DNA from 3 places in the Paenibacillus xanthanilyticus genome. Region 3 is predicted to be linked to each of the others. Evidence: predicted binding sites of a transcription regulator. Region 3 holds the regulator's gene; each other region holds the start of a gene.

Region 1 (6,605 bases), on a different contig from region 3:
CGTCGTCCGTCAGCGGCTCGACGTGGATCGTCCGCACATAGCCATTGCCCTTCTTCGAGAAGAAGTCATGCTGCTTCGTGCGCGTGCTGATGCCATTGAACACGATCGGATTGACGTCCTCTTCCGGGAAAATCGGATCGAGGCCGAGGTTCATGAGCGCCTTGTTCGCGTTGTAGCGGACGAACTTCTTCACTTCCTCGGTCAGGCCGACCGTGCCGTAGAGCGACTCCGTATACTTCTCTTCGTTCGCGTGCAGCAGCTGGAGCAAGCCGTGGAACGTCTCGAGCGCCTCGCGCTGCTCCTCCGCGTCCAGCTTCGCGAACACCTCCTGCGCCAGCACGCCGACGTACAGGCCGTGGATGCTCTCGTCGCGCAGGATCAGGTCAATGATCTCGCCGCTGCTCGTCATTTTGCCTTGACCGGCCAAATAGAGCGGGTAGAAGAAGCCGCTGTAGAATAGGTAGCTCTCCAGCAGCACGGATGCCGCCATCGCCAAGTAGAGGCTCTTCGGCGAGTCGATGTCCTTATAATACTGGGAAATGGTCTCCGCTTTGAGCTGCAGATGTTCATTGTTCTCGACCCAGCGGAATACGCCGTCGATCTCTTCCGTGGACGCCAGCGTCGTGAAGATGCTGGAGTACGACTTGGCATGGATTTGCTCCATCATGCCCATGAAGCCGAGCACCGCCTTGCGCTGCAAGCCGTCGACATGCTCGAGAATCTTCGGCATGCCCACGCCGCCCTGAACGGTATCGAGCAGCGTCAAGCCGCCCAGCACCTTCATGTACAGCTCGCGCTCCGCGTCGTTCAGCGTCAGCCACGACATTTTGTCGTCGGAAAGCGGGATTTCCTCGTCGGTCCAGAATTGCATAATATTCTGATTCCAGAAGGTGATCGTGAAATCATCGTCCGGTCGGTTCCAATTGACAGCTCTCATGCTCATGCGTGTTTCCCCTTCCCATGGTAAAACTGCGCGGTTTACACCGCGCAGCTGATGCACTCTTCCACCGAAAGGCGGTTCGTGCGCGTATAGTAGAGCGACTTCAGCCCTTTGCTTGCCGCATAGATATAGTAACGGGCCAATTGGCGCGTTGTCACGTCGCTGTTGACGTGGAGCACCGTGGAGATGCCTTGATCGACGTGCGGCTGGATCTCCGCGATCAGGTCCAGCACCTTCAGCTGATCCATCTGGTAAGCCGACTTGTAGAAGAAGAAGTTCTCCTTGTTCATGAACGGCATCGGATAATACGTCGTCGAGTTCGCGTACGTGCGCGTCTCGATCTGCTCGACGATCGGCATGACGCTGCTCGTCGCGTTCTGGATGTACGAGATGCTCTGCGTCGGCGCGATCGCCATCCGGTACGCATTGTACAGGCCGTGCGTCTTCACTTGCTCGCGCAGCGCCGCCCATTGCTCCGGCCCCGGCACGTCCATGCCTTCGAAGAGTCCTTTGACCTTCTCGCTCGTCGGACGGTAGTCCGTCGCCACGTAACGGTCGAAGTACGTGCCGCTCGCGTAGTCGGACTTCTCGAAGCCTTCGAACGTGATGCCCGTGTCGCGCGCGATCTCCATGCTTTTCTCGATGGAATAGAAATTCATCATCATGAAGAACGTGCGGGCGAATTCCTTCGCGTCCTCGCTCTCGTAGGCGATTTTGTTCTTGGCGAGGTAACCGTGCAGGTTCATCGCGCCAAGACCGACCGAGTGCAGCTCGCGGTTCGCTTTCGCGACGCCCGGCGCGTTCGCGATCGTCGTCATGTCGCTGACGGCCGTCAGCGCGACCATGCCTTCGAATACCGATTCGCGCAGCTTCTTGTGCTCCATGACGTTCGCGATGTTCAGCGAAGCCAGGTTGCAGCTGATATCGCGGAGGATCTTGTCCTCGGTGCCGTAGTCGCCGATCTCCGACGTCTCCTGCAGCTGGAAGATCTCCGTGCACAGGTTGGACATCTTAATCTGTCCGATCCCGGAGAGCGCATGCGCCGCGTTGGCGTTCGTCTTGTTCATAATATATGGGTAGCCCGATTCGAGCTGGATGGTCGCAATCTTCACGAGCATGTCGCGCGCGCTCATAACCGCTTTCTTCTTGACGCGGTCGTCCGCGAGCAGCGTGTCGTACATCTCGTCCATGTCCAGGTCGTCCAGATGCTTGCCGTACGCCTTATACACCGTGTACGGGGCGAATACGTGCAGCATCTCGTTGGCTTCGGCCAGCTTGTAGAAGCGGTTCGGCACGATCAGGCCGATCGACAGCGTCTTGATGCGGGACTTCTCGTCCGCGTTGATCTTCTTGCTGTCGAGGAACTCCATGACGTCCCAGCCGAAAATGTTGTAGTACGCCGCGCCGGAGCCTTTGCGCTGACCCATCTGGTCCGCGTAGGAGAACGCGTCCTCCATCAGCTTCAGCACCGGCATGATGCCTTTGGCCGCGCCTTCGACGCCCTTGATGGATTCGCCGCGCCCGCGCAGCTTGGACAGGTTGACGGCTACGCCGCCGCCGATCTTGGACAGCTGCATGCACGTCGCCAGCACATAGTTGATCGAGTTGAGCGAATCGTCCGCTTCGAGCAGGAAGCAGGACACCATCTCGCCGCGGCGGCTCTTGCCCGCGTTCAGGAACGTCGGGGTCGCCGGCTGCAGCCGCTGCTCCATCATGGAAGCCGCGAGCGTGCGCGCCGTGGCGCCGTTGCCGCGGCCCAGATGCAGCGCGACGATCGCCACGCGGTCCGGGTAATGCTCGAGGTACAGGGAGTGGTCGTTGCTCTTCACGGCATAATCCGTGTAGAACTTCGACGCGGCCATATACGACGGGAATCGGAAATCGTAGTCGTGCGTGATCCGGTATACGTCCTCGACTTCCTCGGCCGTATACTTCTCGTACAGATCCTCGTAATAGTCGTTATCAATCATATACCGGACTTTATCGGCCGTGCTCGTGAACACCACGCTCTTCCGGTATACCTCTTCCATAAACGCCTCTACGGCTTCTTGATCGCGCTCCAGCTGAAAAAATCCGTCCGCATCGCGCTGCATGAGCAAATTGTTCAATTCAATATGCTTCAACTGCCCGCACCCCCTGTTCAAATCGCTCAACGTCTCTCGCCGTGCCGGCGAGCTCGAATTTATGCAAGACCGGAACCCCGTACATACGAGATATAGTGTCCGCGCTCTTGGCGAACCCCTCTCCCCAATTTCGGTTTCCGCTTGCGCAAACGCCCTTCAATCGCTCATGATTCCGGCGCAAGAAAGCTTGCACCCGGTCAGGGACTTGCCCGAATCCGGTCGTATAGGTGATCAGCACGAAAGGCTCGTCCACCGTCATCGTTTCATCGATTTGAACCGAGCGGGCTTGGACTTTTTCGACAAATCTTCGTACGTTTCCTGTACGGGAATCATAAGCGATCAACATGGCCATTCTCTCTCCTTATACACAGATACTACGAAAGTTGTTCGTAAGTATGCTATACACAGTCTGCTTCGACTTCAACCATATGTAGTCGGCCGAAACTAAATCTATATCAATATATAGTGTTTGTCAATCGTTCTCCCCCTCTCAAACTCGCAATGATACCCTTCATTCCAGCAACCGCGCCACTTTGCTAGATTCGAAAAATTTTTCGACACAAAAAGCGCCGTTTCGTAGCAATCGGCGGTAAGCCTTTTCACTGCGGCACTTCTGAAATTCCTGCCCGAAAATCGGGATTTTGGGAATTTTTTTCGTTCTTGTGGACAGCCTGTGGACGGGATGTGGAGCATTTGTGGACGGCGTGTGGATGGCATGTGGACGATTGTCGAATGCGGGGAGGAAATCGTTGGAGCGGCATCCTTGCAAGCGGTGTTTATCAACAGGCCACCACTAGATATAGTGTTGCCTGCCCAAGGTTAGACGGGGCGGAAACGGTACCGGAGGATGGCTTAGAAACGGTCGATGATTGGACTTGGAGCGACGGGGATCCGAGATGCGGCGAACAGCTCGCGAAGCGGGCCGACGCAAGCGGCATTTTAAGATCATTTTCAGCTTCGCTTTAGGAAGGCTTCAGCTTGCCGCGCTATAGTGGGAAACAATGGCATGATGCCGCAAGCACGCAAAAGGAGGACGCCCGCCGATGACCACCGCGCGACGATGCGCCAGACTCGCCCTTAACCTCATCCTCTCGCTCGCTCTGTTCGCCTCCGGCGCGACCGTCTTGGCGTCCGCGGACCGCTGGTTCGCCGGTACGGCGCGAACGACCGGAGCGCAAGGCGATCCGGCGATCCGCGCACACGCCGCATCCGCGGTTGCGGAGGGAATCGTACGTCCCCCTTTCTCACGCGCGCGGATGCCGGAACCCGGCCTTCCCCTTGGCTTCTTCGCCCGGCTCGGCCTGCTGATCGCGGTCGATCTGGCTGCCGTCAGCGCCATGCTGCTGGCCGTATCGCGCGTGGTTCGCGGCTTACGGACGCAACGCGGTCCGACCGCTCCGCTTCCAGGGAAGGCCGGGCTGCGCCCTCCGTCCGCCGATCGGTCATAGGAGCGGCACCCGGAAAAGAACCAGCCATACCCCCGCGCAGACGACGCTCAGCGCGTAGGCCATCCGCGGTCGCTTGCTGTGCAGCGCCAGCATCGGGAACATTTCGCAATAGAACAGCAGCGACCACGACATGCTCCAACCGTTCTCGTGCGATATTCCCCTCAGCATCAAAAATAACCACTCCCATGTGGCATAAGCCGCGATCCATCCCAGCATATACCGCCCCTTCGCCTTCCATGTCCCCTCCCACGGAAAACACGCTAAGTAAAGCAGCGCCGTCAGCGGGAGAAACATCAGCGTATACAGAAGCTCCGTGGCGTAACGGCTCCCTATTGGCTTCTGGAGCTCATACACCCATAGCGGATATTGCGCGCAGAAGTAATGGTAAGCCAGATCGCAAATGATTATGTACAGAATCGTGGCGTGGTAGTTCCTCCATTTCGCGAATGCGGCTTGCCGCCAATTTATCGCCAGCAGAGCTGCGACGACGCCGATATGCATCATTCCTTCGTTACCTCTTTCATATTACTTTATTTTCCAACATTATGTTCCCTTTCCCCTCCCCTCATACGATTATTTTCCAATTATCTGTAAATTATTGCGTTGCGCGGGCGGCGCTGGGCGCCTGGGTTTCATTCGGGTGGATCATAAAGGTGATGGCGGCGTCTTCGTTGCGATTCGCGTTTCACGCGTTGGCGGCCGGCATTAGGCAAGAATCGAGGATTAACAATTGAGGATTAAGATTGCGGGAGAAAATCGAGCCGGATATCGACCGGCCGGCGGAGAAGTGCAGGAGGGATGCAAGCAGCCCCGCAAAATACGGAGCATGCTCTCATGTCCGGGAAGTACGGATTCCCATCCGGCCTGCCCCGTTCTCGCGATATGCGGGCCATCCGGCTTAACCCAGCCGCATCAGCGCCTCCGTCCAGCGTTCCACGGCTAGCGCGCGTTCGCCCATTTGGCGCGCAGGCCCCAGGCGCTCCGGCCTGAAGCCGGTCTCATACGACGCGGCCGTTCGCTTGCGGAGCGTGGATTTGGAGCGGTGCAGCACCATTTTGACCGCGGGCACCGTGCATCCGAGCCGCTGCGCGATATCCTGGTAGGAATACCCGAGCACCTCAGCCAGCATGAGCATCTCGACCTCGCGCTCCGACAGCGTCTCGGCCATCCATTCCATCATTCCCCGCATGGTCGCGTAATTCGGGTCGTGGCTCGGATGCTGCATGGCTTCATCCACCGGGACGTGCACGCCGCGCCTTCTGCGATGGGCGTCGATCGTCAGGTTGCGGGCGATTTTGTACAACAAGGAGCGCGGATGCCGGAACTCGCCGTCTTTGCGGTAATGTTGGTACGCGCGCAGCATGACGTCTTGAAACAAATCCTCGGCTTCCCATGCATTGGCCGTCAAATAGCGGCAGTACGTCCGAAGATGCGCAAAATGCGGCGTCACGGCATCCTCAAATTCGATCATCCACGGCGGCATCGCGCTTCCCCTCCCGGTTGCAAGTTCGTCTGCTACCAGTGTACCAGCGCAATGTGAACAACCGATGTCCGCGGGGGCCGCCGAGGATGGCCTTGTGATTTAAGCTTCAACGGCGATGAGCCGCGCGTTCAGCCATAGCAGCATGGCAGCGAATACCTCGCTTCGGCCTCGTTCGTTGTGCAGCTCGTGCTTGAACCCCGGCCAGGCCATGAATTCGCACATATCGCCCGCGCGTTCGGCGAACTGCTTGCTGGCCTCCATCGAGGTCACCTTGTCGTCCCCGCCGTGCATGAGCAGCGTCGGCACGCTCAGCTCGGCAGCATGCGCAAGCGCCCACTGCCCCGCCTGCTGCACGCCGAAGAAGAAAGCCGCCGTAATATTCCCGTGCCCAAGCGGATCCTCGATATACCGTCTGGCCATCTCCGGGTCGGTCGTCAAGTTCTGCACGGCCAGCGGGCGCGCATTCGAGAAGCCCGGGTACACCTTCTCCACGATCCGGCCTACGACGACCGCCAGCTTCGGCGGCTGAAAGGCCAGCTTCAGCCACGGCCCCGTGATAATGGCCCCCGACAGGTTCGGCTGCCGGCGCAGCAAGTAATTGATCGCCACGT
Region 2 (6,605 bases), 440 kb from region 3:
CAAGGCTGCGCGCGAGCCTTGGCTGACGAAGTGGTTCGGCATGGCGCCGGTCGGCATCGCGCTGTGGTGGCGCGCAAGGAAAGACCGGGCCTTAGAGGTGATGGAGACGGAACAGCCGGACTTAGTCGTTGAAAAATAAGCCTTCTGATTGAATCGCGGTTAGCGGAACGAATCGCGAGCCGTATTGATCGAATGCGACAAACAAGGAGTCGTCATCCCAGCGATGGTAACCGATCGCGGGCCATACGAACAGGACTTGCTTGTCATAAAGCTCGGATGTGAAGCGAATTTGCCGTTTTTGATCCAGGAGCGAGACGAGCAATTTGCTCTGCATGCCGGCGATTGGCTTTTTGGTCAGCCATGGCATTCTTTCGTAAGCATCGAAGATTTCGTTCGTGCGCGACGCCAGAATACGGCTGTTCGTTAAAGCGATGCCGCCTGCAAGCGATTCGGCACGAAGATGAAGGGCGGCTTGTTTCCACTGCCTTTCATTAATGGGCAGCTCTTCGGCTGTCCACGCATCCAAATATCGGACTTGTCCATCCGGAGAAGTCCATTTCCAAGCGGCCAGCAGAGGGTGAACGTACAATCGTTCCAGCTTCAGCGGCCGTTTTGTCGCTTCGGCATAGGATGCGACGAGTCCTTGATGAATCATCGAGGTATAAAGCGTATTAGGGTCAAAAGCAGGATGGCGGCCGGCTCCATATTCGCCAAGTTTGAAGCCGCCCTCCTCTTTCGCATGAATAATCATATATCCGACCGGCTTCGAATCGGCGCCGCGCAGCGTGACCAGCCATCCGTGCTGACCCGGCCCGATCGGCGTGATCTCGGCTTTAGCGCCGAGCCAGTCTTGGAAGCCGTTTTGGCTGGCGATGGATTGAATCCAGAATGCCGCTTGCCGTTCAAGCTCGGATGCAGGCGATGGTACACCGCTCACGATTTTTTGCGGCTGCGGCGCCGCGGCCGTTAATACGCTCCCGCTACCCATTAACATGACGAGCATTGCCGCACATAGAGGAATCCATTTACGCATAATGGCTCACCTGCTCTTCCGCGAAGTATAAGTATGGACATTGTACCGCAGCCCGCGTACGAAGCATGTAGGAACCTGTCGCGCCGAGGCGGGACAAGCTCCTTCTTTTTTTGCCGCATAACTTCGGATTAACGGTCAATCTCCTTCTTCTTGTCGTTACCCGATTCCTGCCAAATAGAAAATGCCGCAGTTTATGGCGGATACGCTTACGCGGGGCTCATACTGCCAGCGGATTTCGTCTTGCCGGCGCTCGAATTGCGTTTGGATGGAAGCGCGAATCTCTTCATCCTCGGCCGCGGCGACCAAGGGCTCGTAATAATGCCGAATCGTGGCGAGTTCCTCTTGAAGTCGCGCGGCCGCTCCTTGCGCCCAGCCGTAATCATAGCTTTTCAGCTTGCGTTCGATCAGCGACTCGGCCAAGGAAGCGGCTTTATTCAGCGTTAGCGCATTTTTGGCGGTGTGCACGTTAGGCGGCAAGCGAGGCGTCATCCGAAGCGCAAGCATCGTTTCGTGAAACCCTTCGACGCATTGACCGGTCGCCAGCGATACGCCAATCGAATGGAATTCCTCGCGCTTCATGTCGCACGCGAATTCGACTTTCAGATTGAGGCCCAGCCAAGCCGTATAAGCGGTGGATTGAAGCGGGTGGGCATTCTTTCGGTCTGGCTCCTGGAACAGGCACACGTAGCTGCCGCCGGACTTCGCCGACTGAAAGAGCTGCTCCAATTTGCGCGAACCGAAGTGCAGATCTTCCCGTGGAATGCGCTGGTTCGTGTTCAAGCTGCCATGAACGAAGCCGAACGAGCGGCCGATGGCGGCATCCGCGGCTGCTCCGATCGCGGTCCCCGCGCCCGTACCGTTGCCCGGTGCGGTCCCCGGCTGATTCCCGTCCTGCTGCTCGCTGCTCTGACGTTCCTCGTATTTCTTCTTGTCGGTAATGAGCAGCATCGTCATCGTTTCGGGATCGGCGCCCGTCCGGTCGACGAAGCTCCAATAGAAGGGGCGATTGGTCAGATCCCGGTCGGCTTGCGGCGACAATTTGACGATAAAATGCGCGGGCGATTTTTCCACGACGCGGCAGTCCGTCGTCTCCAAATAACGCTGGACGAATTTATGCACCTGTCGCTCGTTCATGGGCGCACCTCCACCGTTTGGCCGACCGCGTCAAGGATGGCGCCGATCGGCGTATCTTCGATTTCCTCCGACTCGACTTCCTCTTTCAGGCGGCTGAGCGAATCCCCGAGATCTTGAATACGGCTGCGCAGCTCCTGCGTATTGCCGGCCTCGAGCATGGCTTTGGACAGCCGCTGCTCCAGCGTTTGATCCTCTTTCTCGAACCGTTCGAGAATATGATCCAGCCCGCCGATGACCAACTCGAACAAATTAATTTTCTCGTGCAGCAGCTCGACGATATGCTCTTCGATCGTGCCCAGCGTGCAGAGATTATAAATTTTGACGTCGTTCTTCTGTCCGAGCCGGTGCACGCGCCCGATCCGCTGCTCGACGCGCATCGGGTTCCAGGGAAGATCGAAATTGATGATGTGGTGGCAGAATTGAAGATTAATGCCCTCGCCGCCGGCTTCGGTCGCGATCAGCACCTGCGCGCGTCCGCGGAACAGATCCATCATCCAGTCTTTCTTGCCTCGGTTCATGCCGCCGCGGTAAGGGACGGCCACGAGGTTGTGCTGCCGGAAGTAGTTCAGGAGATATTCCTGCGTTGCCCGATATTCCGTGAAAATGATCACCTTGTCGTTCATCTCGCGAATGAGCTCCATCGCCTTCTCCGCTTTGGAGTTGGCTTGAATATTGCGAATGAACTCGACGAGCTCCCAAATTTTCGCGCGGATCGGCGAATCCTCGGCCGTCTTCTTGAACAAGTTCACGAGCGTCAGGAATACCGCGTCGCGGCTGGAGCACACCTCACGCTGCAGCGTCACGAGCGCCAGCATACTGGACCAGTCGCCGCCGCTCTCGTTATAGCGGTCGCGCACGAAGCCGGTCACCGCGTCATACAGCGCCTGTTCTTCGGTAGACAGCGGGAGGGGGATATTCTTGACGATCCGCTTCGTGAACTGGATGCCGCCGTCGCCCCGCCGATTGCGAACCATGACGCTCGAGAGCGCTTCCTGGAGCCGGTCCTCGTTCTTCGGCACGCGCTTATCCACAACGAAATTCGCCGAGAATTCGCTTTGACCGCCGAGCTGTCCCGGTTTGAGCAGCGTGATAAGGTTATACAGCTCGTCCAGGTCGTTCTGTACGGGCGTGGCGGTCAGCAGCAGGCAATACTTTTTGCGCAGCTGATTGACGAACTGATAGTTGGTCGTTTTTTTATTCTTCAGCTTATGCGCCTCGTCGATAATAAGCAGATCGTAGTCTTGACCCAGCAAGATATCCCGGTGAGGGTCGCGTTTGGCCGTATCGATCGACGCGACGACGACGTCGTTCTGCCAAGAGTGTTCTTTTTTCTGCGCGATGGCGGGGATGCCGAACTTCTGGTTCAATTCCCGAACCCACTGGAGCACGAGCGAGGCCGGGACGAGAATCAGCACCCGGCTAACAAGCCCGCGAACCATGTATTCTTTCAAAATAAGTCCGGCTTCGATCGTCTTGCCGAGCCCGACTTCGTCGGCGAGAATCGCGCGGCCGCTCATTTCGTGCAGCACCTTGCGAGCCGTGCTGATCTGATGCGGCATCGGTTCGAGCGCGGGCAGCGTTCTCATGCACTGCAAATCATCGAAACTCGCGATCAATTTCGATTGATCGGCTTCGACGGCTAATTGATACATCGTCCAATCGTCCCACGGGCCGTTGCGATCGACTCGCTGCTGCAGTTCGGTGAACCAGGTTCTGTCGAACTGGACGTTGACGTGCGCGTTTAATTTCCGCGTCAGAATGGAGGAAGGCTGATCCCCTCGTAGATCGTTCGCAGGTTGCGTCATGAGGAACTCCTTTCCAGGTAAAGGGTATACAAGTCCTTCATAGTATGACCTTGATCATAGCAATTCATAAGAGGGCGTGAGAAAAAGCTGTAACGTTCGGATTAGGAAAAATAGCGCCCGAAGAAGATACAGCCAGCTAGAGCGAGCTTGTACCGCGTTAGGTTGTCCGAATAGGCTGTTTTTCACTATTTACGTCTATATTTAGTGTGATACAATAGCATGAGGACACAAGATATAGTGAACGAAGCTTATGGGGAGGAACAGATGTCAATGGTTACGAAGAGCAGCAGCCGGTTAGAGGGATTGAGCGAGAAAATATTTTTGGATCGTTATGCATGGAAGCAAGCATCGCCGGAGCTTGCGAAAATGGGCGATACGGTGCTCGTCCTGACGAAAGACGACCCTAAGTTCCCGACGAAAGAAGTCGGCGAGGTCATTGCCCGCAGCGGCGACGAAGCGACCGTTCTGCTGCGCAGCGGCGAGACGATCAACACGCCGGTCGAGAAGCTGACGCTGACGGTCGAGCGCACGCCCGAGGAAATGTGGGACCGGCTGGCAGGCGCGATTGCGGGCGCTGAGCCGACGGAAGAGAAACGCGATCTATGGCGCGAGAGATTCCGCTATTTGCTTGATGATTGGAAGCTTGTTCCAGGAGGCCGGATCGCAGCCGGCGCCGGCGCAAGCGACGAGCTGACGCTCTTCAACTGCTACGTCATTCCTTCCCCGAAGGACAGCCGCGGTGGCATCATGGAGACATTGTCCGAAATGACGGAGATCATGGCCCGCGGGGGCGGTGTCGGCATTAATCTCTCGTCGCTCCGTCCGAGACGTGCGGTCGTGAAGGGCGTCAACGGCTCCTCCAGCGGCGCCGTGTCCTGGGGCGGGCTGTTCAGCTACACGACCGGATTGATCGAGCAGGGCGGGAGCCGCCGCGGCGCGCTCATGCTCATGATTCACGACTGGCATCCGGACGTGCTCGACTTTATTACCGTTAAGCAGACCATGGGTCAAGTGACGAACGCCAACCTGTCGGTTTGCGTCAGCAACGATTTCATGCGCGCGGTGAAAGAGGATCTGGATTGGGAGCTGGTGTTCCCGGATACGAAGGAAGAAGGGTACGACGAAGATTGGGACGGCGACTTGGCGAAATGGCGCGCGCAAGGCAAACGCGTCATTCATTACCGGACGGTGCGCGCACGCGAAATTTGGCACACCATCATCGAATCCGCCTGGAAATCGGCGGAGCCAGGCGTCGTCTTTATGGAATATTACAACCAGATGTCCAACAGCTGGTACTTCAATCCGCTCATCGCGACGAACCCTTGCGGCGAGCAAGGGCTGCCTGCGTGGGGCGTCTGCAACTTGTCCGCGATTAATCTTTCGAAATTCTACGATGAAGCGAACCAGGACGTGGATTGGGCCGAGCTGGGCAAGGTTACCCGCTACGCCGTGCGTTTCCTGGACAATGTCATCGATGCGACGCCGTATCATTTCGAAGAGAACGAGCGGAATCAGAAGCGCGAACGCCGCGTCGGCTTAGGCTCCATGGGTCTTGCCGAGCTCATGATCAAGCTGAAAATCCGTTACGGCAGCCCGGAATCGCTGCTGTTCTTGGATAAGCTCTATAGCTTTATCGCGCGCGAATCGTATATGGCATCCTCCGATATCGCGGCGGAGAAAGGTTCATTCGAAGCGTTCGAGGCGGACAAATTCGTGCAAAGCGGATTTATGAAGCAAATGATCGAGACCTACCCGGAGCTTGGCGAGTCGGTTGCGGCGAACGGCATGCGGAACGTCACGGTGCTTACGCAGGCGCCGACCGGCAGTACGGGGACGATGGTCGGCACGTCGACCGGTATCGAGCCGTACTTCGCGTTTGAATATTTCCGTCAAAGCCGTCTTGGCTTCGACAAGCAATACGTGCCGATCGCGCAGGAGTGGAAGGATGCGAACCCGGGCGAAGAGCTGCCTGATTATTTCGTGACATCCATGAGCCTGTCGGCGGAAGATCACATTCGCGTGCAGGCGGCGATCCAGCGCTGGGTCGACAGCTCCATCTCCAAGACGGCGAACTGTCCGAACGACTTCACGGTCGATGAGACGAAGCGGCTCTACGAGCTGGCCTTCGAGCTGGGCTGCAAGGGTGTTACGATCTATCGCGACGGCAGCCGCGACGTTCAGGTGCTCTCGACCAAGAAGGATGAAGACGACAAGGCGCAGGAGGCCGTTCAACCTGCGACAGACGATCGGGAAGCAGCTGCGGCTGCGGCGTTCAAAGTAGCGGCGGAGACGGCCGTCGCCGCGGCGGTCGAGGCGAACAAGATCGCGGAACCGATCATCGACAAGCAGTATAAGCGCCGTCCATCCATTCTACGCGGCGCGACATACAAGATTAATACGCCATTCGGCATGGCCTATATTACGATCAACGATCTCGACGGCACGCCGGTCGAAATTTTCTTGAATGTCGGCAAAGCGGGCTCCGACGTCTTCGCGATGGCGGAAGCGCTTGGCCGTGTCTGCTCGTTGTTCCTGCGCTACGGCGAGCATGGCAACAAAGTGCAGCTGCTCATTAAGCATTTGAAAGGCATCGGCGGCTCCGGCGCGATCGGCTTCGGCGCGAACCGCGTGGA
Region 3 (6,605 bases):
CGGACGTGGACCGCTCGGGCATCATCTCCGCTTCCGAGGCCGTACTGCTCGGCTTCGCGCTGTCGCTGGACAGCTTCGGCGCCGGCTTAGGCGCAGCGATGGTCGGATTTCCGCCGGTGCTGACCGCGCTTATCATTTGCACATCCAGCGGATTGTTTCTGCTGGGAGGCATGCAGCTTGGCTTTCGCTTCGCGGGGATGCGGGGCATGCAGGCGCTGTCGGTGCTGCCGGGATTGATGCTGATCGCAATGGGAATTATGAAACTGCTCTAACGGGCAAAGAGGTTAGTAATGAGGTGAAGGCATGATACTGGGGTTAACGGGCGGCATCGCCTGCGGCAAAAGCACGGTCTCGTCCATGCTCGTCCGCCGGGGTGCCCAACTCGTCGACGCCGATAAGGTCGCCCGGGAAGTCGTTCTTCCCGGCGAACCGGCGCTGAACGAGATAATCGCGTTATTCGGCCAGCGCGTCATCGCGGAGGACGGGACGCTGGACCGGCGCGAGCTGGGGAGCATCGTGTTCGCGGACGCGGACAAGCTGAAGCAGCTTGAACGCATTCTCCATCCCGCCATCCGGGCGCGCATGCGCCAGCAGGTAGAGGCCTACGAAGCGGCCGATCCCAACGGCCTTGTCGTCGCGGATATACCGCTGCTGTACGAGACGGGACAAGCGGATAGCTATCCGCGAATCATGGTGGTTTACATACCGAGAGCGCTGCAGATCGAACGGCTGATGGCCCGCAATTCGCTGCCGATGGAAGAGGCGGTTCGGCGCATCGACCTGCAGATGGACATCGAAGAGAAGCGGAAGCAGGCCGACTACGCCATCGATAATAGCGGGGACTTGAAGGCCACGGAAAGGCAGATAGACGACTTTTGGCGCGAAGCGGGATTGGCATGAAAATCGTAAATAAACCTAAATTTCGGCGTAGAATGCTGGCGCTGCTCGTCGTAGCGCTGGTTGGCCTCTTATTTCTCAACTCCGATTGGATCGGACGCTGGATGTATCCGATCTCGTACGAAGCGGATATTCGCGTAAGCGCGAAGAATTACGGCCTGGAGCCGCATCTCATCGCCGCGATCGCACGCGTGGAGACGAACTACAGCCCGAGCAAAGTGTCGAAGAAAGGCGCGGTCGGCATTATGCAGATCATGCCGGACACGGCGAAGTGGATCGTTGAACGCGGGGGCTTTAACGGCGTTACGCTGGACAACCTGTCCGCCCGCGCCGATATCGGCATCGAGATCGGCTCCTGGTATTTGCAATCCCTGCACAAGCAATTCGACAACAACCGTCTTGCTGCCGTGGCCGCCTACAATGCCGGACCCGGATCGGTGAAACGGTGGTTGTCAGACGGCACGTGGAACGGCAAGGAAGAGACGCTCGACGACATTCCGTACGGCGAGACCAGGCACTATGTACAACGCGTCATTTATTATTATAATAAGTACAGGAAGCTGTACCCGGATTTTTAGCTTCTCATGTAGACTGCGGGCACGCATGAAAGAATAGACCATTCCGTTTACCGTCGGCGACTAAGTTGCCGGCGATTTTTTTGTGCTTGCAGTATCGTATCACGACGCGAAGCGAACGGAACAGGATTGATCGTGTCGAAAAATTCTCGTCCGTCTAGGTATGGGGAATGATGGTTCTGTCTCCATTACATGCCATAATTGAACTAAATCCTTGCCTTGAGGAGGAAGCGAAAATGAAATTAGGGTTGGCATTGCTATCGATTGCCTCGTTCGTCGTCGCGGTTTCCACTCCGGTATTATCCGCTGAACCCCAGCTTGAACCAAGACCAACGGCGTTGTTTTTTCAGTCTTCAGGCGGTTTGTACTGGACCAATGCGGCCATGGATACCTATTGGGGGAAAATATGGCGTTCCTATGGCTACGCTCGTATCGAACGAGCCAAACCTACAGCGCCACAAATGGTCACGGTGCATCTCCAATCCCCGCCAGGCTATAATTACGATTTAAGCTTATGGGAAGAAGGCAAGGCTCGCGTACAAGCGAAAAGAATGGGGATCGGACAGATTGAAACGATAAAGGATGTGCCGATAAGCGAAAGCTATACGATCCAGATCGCGTCTAATGTGTCTCCCGGTAATTTCAGCGGAACATCGGGTTTCGTGTTATGGATGGAGGAGAATGAGGTAACACCAGGCTTCGCAAACGACTAGGTTGCGCTTGCGAAGCCGCTGTTGGGTTCATTCATTAATATACGAGGTAATTCGCCCGAGTTTCAACATGGAGTGCATGACGGGGTTATTCACCTGAATATCGATAATGATGTCTTTGGAGATGCCTGAAGCTCGCAATGCGTTGACTTCCAGGTCGATCATGCCGTCTTGTGTCGCTGAACCGGTAGGGCCGGCTGTCGCGCTTTTAAGGACCTGATGCGGGGCGCTGATATTGCTGTCGAATGTCAGGCGGCGGTAGATGGTGACCACGATCGACGATTGGGCGGCATCGCTGCCGGCATAAAAGGTGTAGTACAGACGAAAGCTCTTCAAACTATAGATACCGAGAACTTGCAAGGGAACAATGATTCTGCAATTAATAGCTCCATTAAAGGACATGTAATTATGATTAAACGCGCGTATCCCATCGTGCGAATGGGGCATCAGAAAATGCAGCGGGTGAAATACGGTATCTTCGGTCGCAAGTTTGCCTTCGCGCGGGCCAACAACGTTATTTTGCAGCACCCATGACAGCGTCGCGATCTCGGCCGATTTGCCGATCCGGTCCGAAGTGGAATCCAGGATTCGATTATCAGTCGCGTTCAGATTGAAGTAGATATCGGTCAAGTTGCCAAAGCCTCTGACATGCTCGAATAGATCGTATTTCGAGGAAAGCTGTAACATGGTGTCCGAATTTTTCACGACGATATTACGAAATAGGTTGGGATGTGCGGCGTTAATGATGCCGCCTCTTGCCGCGTCGCTATAAAAGTGCGTTGCTATGCCCACCCGGGCATTCTCGATATGAGCCGTATCCACGGTACATGCGCGCGAGTTGTTAATCAGGATCCCTTCCGAGGTTTGGCCGCGGCCCACATGGCCCCGGATATGCTCCAGCCGGCAGGCGTTCGAATTCGCGATCGAAGCAAGCGACCCGTGTTCGGTGGTCTCGGCAACCGGGTCGTAGGATTCTCCGTTGCGGATATAACACCGATTGCTGTTGGCAATAAACCCAATCGAATAATAGGAGGAGACTTTGTTGGGCGATTCGACGTAAATGTTCTCCGCCCATGTCTCCACGCATCCGGGGGTGGATCCATCCACGTCGTTGCCGATACCTATGCCCTGCGTCGCGTTTCGGATCCAGATATTCCGGGCGAAACAGTTGGCTGCGTGCGCGAATTGAATCGCGTAACCTCCGCTATTCGATCGCGTCGAAGTGTAGTCGAAATCGATGAATAAGTTTTCTATGCTGGCGTACCTGGACCTAATTCGGCTGTCGTCGGGTTCCAATCGTCTGCCGTCCTGAAAGGGAATGTCCGTGAAGGCATCGTTCCGGAGCGTTCCTCGAATTTTGGAGGCTACAAGCATATCTCGCCGCGCCCGATTCCATTCGCGGCTATTGCCAACGACAAAGGCGCAACGGCCCTCATCGCCGCTGATGGCGACGCGAAGCCTTGTCGTCATGCCATCCCCAACAACCCGGATGTTGCTGGGAACAAAAACGGGGTAGCGCCAAAAGTAAGGCTGACTCGCACCCGGTAAGTATACGGTCCCGTTTCCGCCTTGTCTGACAAGGTCGTCGATGGCTTGTTGTACTGCGATCGAGGCGTCAAAAACGCCATCGAGCTGAACAAGATAAGGAGCCTCTAGCACATTGATGAAAGCCATTGCGGTTCACTGCCTCCGTTCTGTCACGTTGACTTGCCCGATGACGGTTAATGGACAGGAGCGAAGTTTGCTGATTTAACGCCAAAGGCGTCTAAGGGAAATCGAAACCATGCGAGCACTATCCGAAAAAATAATGACATTGACTATATTTATGCGAAGGCATGCAGGATTTGAACGGGGAAGATTGGAATATTAAGCAGGAGCTCTAATCGAGGTGGCTATTTGGTTTTGCCTTGCATCCAAAAAGCCCTTATAATATGAACGAAGGCTATGCGCGTAAATTAAAGAAGCTCCGGTACAAGCCGCCTGTGGAGGGCGGCTTGACCGAAGCTTCAACCATCTTAGTGATTATTTGTATTGACCGGCAAGGGACTGTTCAGCGATTTGGACCAGCTTACGAGTGATGTAGCCCCCGAGGGAACCTGCGTCACGCGTAGCCATGTTACCGTAGTAACCGTCTTGTGGGATGGAGATACCCAGCTCTTGAGCAACCTCGTATTTCATTTGGTCGAGGGCTGCGTTCGCTTGTGGTACAACCAGTTGATTGCTGCTGCGATTTTGGCTCATTGTTGTTCACCTCCTTGCGGTTGGTAACAGTATTATGTTTCGGCTTGACGGTTTTCATTACAACGAATTTGTTAGCAAATGTTTCCGTAAGCGTTTCACCTTAGTACGGGCGGGCATCGCGCCGGCTGAAGCGGCTTACAGAACTGGAGGTTAAGGACGATGAAATGTCCGTATTGCGATTATGCAGGCACCAAAGTGCTGGATTCCCGGCCCGCGAACGAGAATAAGTCCATTCGCCGCAGAAGGGAATGCGAGAAGTGCAGCCGCCGCTTCACCACCTTCGAGATGGTGGAGGAGACGCCGCTAATCGTCATTAAGAAAGACGGCAGCCGCGAGGAGTTCTCGCGCGACAAAGTGCTGCGCGGTCTCATTCGGGCATGCGAAAAGCGTCCGGTCTCGGTCGAACGGCTCGAGGTTATTGTTTCCCAAGTGGAGAAAGAGTTACGCAATACCGCTTCAACGGAAGTCGATAGCCAGCGAATCGGCGAGATCGTCATGGGCGAGTTGTACCCGGTTGATGAAGTGGCCTACGTTCGGTTCGCCTCCGTGTACCGTCAATTCAAGGACATCGACATGTTCATGAAGGAACTCAACAATTTGTTATCGAACCACCCGCTCAGCGGCGGCAAAAAAGATTGACACCGCTGAGCGCACGTGGTATGATCTTACTTGTCTGTAAGACATACACGGGGCCTTAGCTCAGCTGGGAGAGCGCATCGCTGGCAGCGATGAGGTCAGGGGTTCGATCCCCCTAGGCTCCATACGAATGAAAAGCCATCACAATTGTGATGGCTTTTTCGTATGAATTGCCTAGCGGGAGATGAATTCCCCTTAGGCTTGATGTCCGACCAATAGGCACCATTTAGGTCGGATTTTTTTGTGTTGATAGAATTACAAATGGGCAAACCAGGGGACTAGTCCTGCGCACAGGGAACATGCGAGGAAGCTTCTCCCTATTAACTTTCGTGGACAAGCGCGGCGTCTTTCATGCAACGCCAGTGCTCCTTGCGATGAAATTGTTTCTTTCCATAAGCACACCGACATATAATTGAGATGAATCTCGTGCGAGGAGGCCCCCAAAAATGAAAATTAGCGAATTGTCCCGTCTAACCAGTGTCAGCCCGCGCGCAATACGACATTATGAAGAAAAAGGGTTGCTTACGTCCGACAGACTTGACAACGACTATCGGGAGTTTAGCGAATCTGCCGTCGAACGGATCCGATCGATTCAGCTTTATTTGAAGCTGGGATTGACGACAGATGAAATACGGAGCTTGTTCCAGTGTGAGGTTGCCTCGCCGGACGATTACGAATACTGCGAAGAAATGCAGGAAATCTATGAAGGAAAACTACGCAAGGTGAAAAGCCAGATCGATTCCATGCTCCAATTGAAGCGGCTGCTGGAGCGGCAGATTGAGCTGACGGCTGCCAGCCAAGATAAGATGCAGATATCCGTCCAGCGTGCGTGAGCTTCTTGGCATGACACAGCGGACATCTGTGCCATCGTTCCCTACTGCACGTTAAGGCCTTGTCCTAGACCGCCGTCTACGGACAATTTGGCGCCTGTCGTGAAGGTGGCCTCAAAGGCGAGAAACAGAACGGCCTTGGCCACTTCCTCCGGCGAGCCGTGACGTTTCATTGGCGTGATCTGGTCGCCAAGCTTCTCAAAGGCGGCCCGTTCCGAGTCCGAGAATCCGGCTACACCCATCGTCGGCGTTGTGATGAAACCGGGGCTTACCACATTGACGCGAATGCCCCGAGGCAGCAGTTCAGCGGCAAAGCCTGAGGCAAACGAACGCAGCGCCGCTTTGGAAGCGCCGTAAACGCTCATTCCCGGATTGCCGCCTTCATCTGCCACAGAAGACGTTAATATGATCGATCCGCCTTCTCGAATGAATGGCGCCAGACGCTGAACCGTAAAGAAGGCCCCCTTCGTATTCACGTCAAATGTCTTGTCGTACGAGCTTTCGGTCACTTCCGTGAAAGCTTCGAGCAGTGCGATTCCGGCATTGATGTGGACGAAGTCAATCTGCCCGAACCGTTCGGCGACATAAGCACGTAATGCATCAATATCCGCCATAAGCGATGCATCGGATTGAATGACATGTGCCTTTGCTCCGAGCTCCTCTCTCGCATCTTCTACATTTTTCGGATTGCGCCCTGTCACGATGACCTCGGCTCC

The links. The regulator NrdR, encoded in region 3, represses ribonucleotide reductase genes. The targets are predictions, from matches to a motif close to AACACNATATATNGTGTT.
Region 1: nrdI (class Ib ribonucleoside-diphosphate reductase assembly flavoprotein NrdI) is a predicted target of NrdR. The motif match lies at 3,516-3,533, and genes of this name have one in related genera.
Region 2: ACFSKT_RS18320 (adenosylcobalamin-dependent ribonucleoside-diphosphate reductase) is a predicted target of NrdR. The motif match lies at 4,197-4,214, and genes of this name have one in related genera.

Annotation. Positions count from the first base shown of each region.
Region 1 is NZ_JBHUHA010000001.1:3,758,508-3,765,112, forward strand. It holds gene nrdF (class 1b ribonucleoside-diphosphate reductase subunit beta) at 1-937, opposite strand, end outside; gene nrdE (class 1b ribonucleoside-diphosphate reductase subunit alpha) at 979-3,063, opposite strand; gene nrdI (class Ib ribonucleoside-diphosphate reductase assembly flavoprotein NrdI) at 3,050-3,409, opposite strand; gene ACFSKT_RS16170 (hypothetical protein) at 4,107-4,511, shown strand; gene ACFSKT_RS16175 (CBO0543 family protein) at 4,506-5,015, opposite strand; gene ACFSKT_RS16180 (RNA polymerase sigma factor) at 5,410-5,994, opposite strand; gene ACFSKT_RS16185 (alpha/beta hydrolase) at 6,094-6,605, opposite strand, start outside.
Region 2 is NZ_JBHUHA010000002.1:277,706-284,310, reverse strand. It holds gene ACFSKT_RS18340 (YqzE family protein) at 1-139, shown strand, start outside; gene ACFSKT_RS18335 (hypothetical protein) at 122-1,033, opposite strand; gene ACFSKT_RS18330 (YqhG family protein) at 1,190-2,167, opposite strand; gene ACFSKT_RS18325 (DEAD/DEAH box helicase) at 2,164-3,972, opposite strand; gene ACFSKT_RS18320 (adenosylcobalamin-dependent ribonucleoside-diphosphate reductase) at 4,243-6,605, shown strand, end outside.
Region 3 is NZ_JBHUHA010000002.1:712,947-719,551, reverse strand. It holds gene ACFSKT_RS20255 (MntP/YtaF family protein) at 1-272, shown strand, start outside; gene coaE (dephospho-CoA kinase) at 304-900, shown strand; gene ACFSKT_RS20245 (lytic transglycosylase domain-containing protein) at 897-1,475, shown strand; gene ACFSKT_RS20240 (hypothetical protein) at 1,709-2,185, shown strand; gene ACFSKT_RS20235 (pectate lyase family protein) at 2,213-3,856, opposite strand; gene ACFSKT_RS20230 (alpha/beta-type small acid-soluble spore protein) at 4,205-4,423, opposite strand; gene nrdR (transcriptional regulator NrdR) at 4,583-5,062, shown strand; tRNA gene ACFSKT_RS20220 (tRNA-Ala) at 5,112-5,184, shown strand; gene ACFSKT_RS20215 (MerR family transcriptional regulator) at 5,506-5,892, shown strand; gene ACFSKT_RS20210 (SDR family oxidoreductase) at 5,934-6,605, opposite strand, start outside.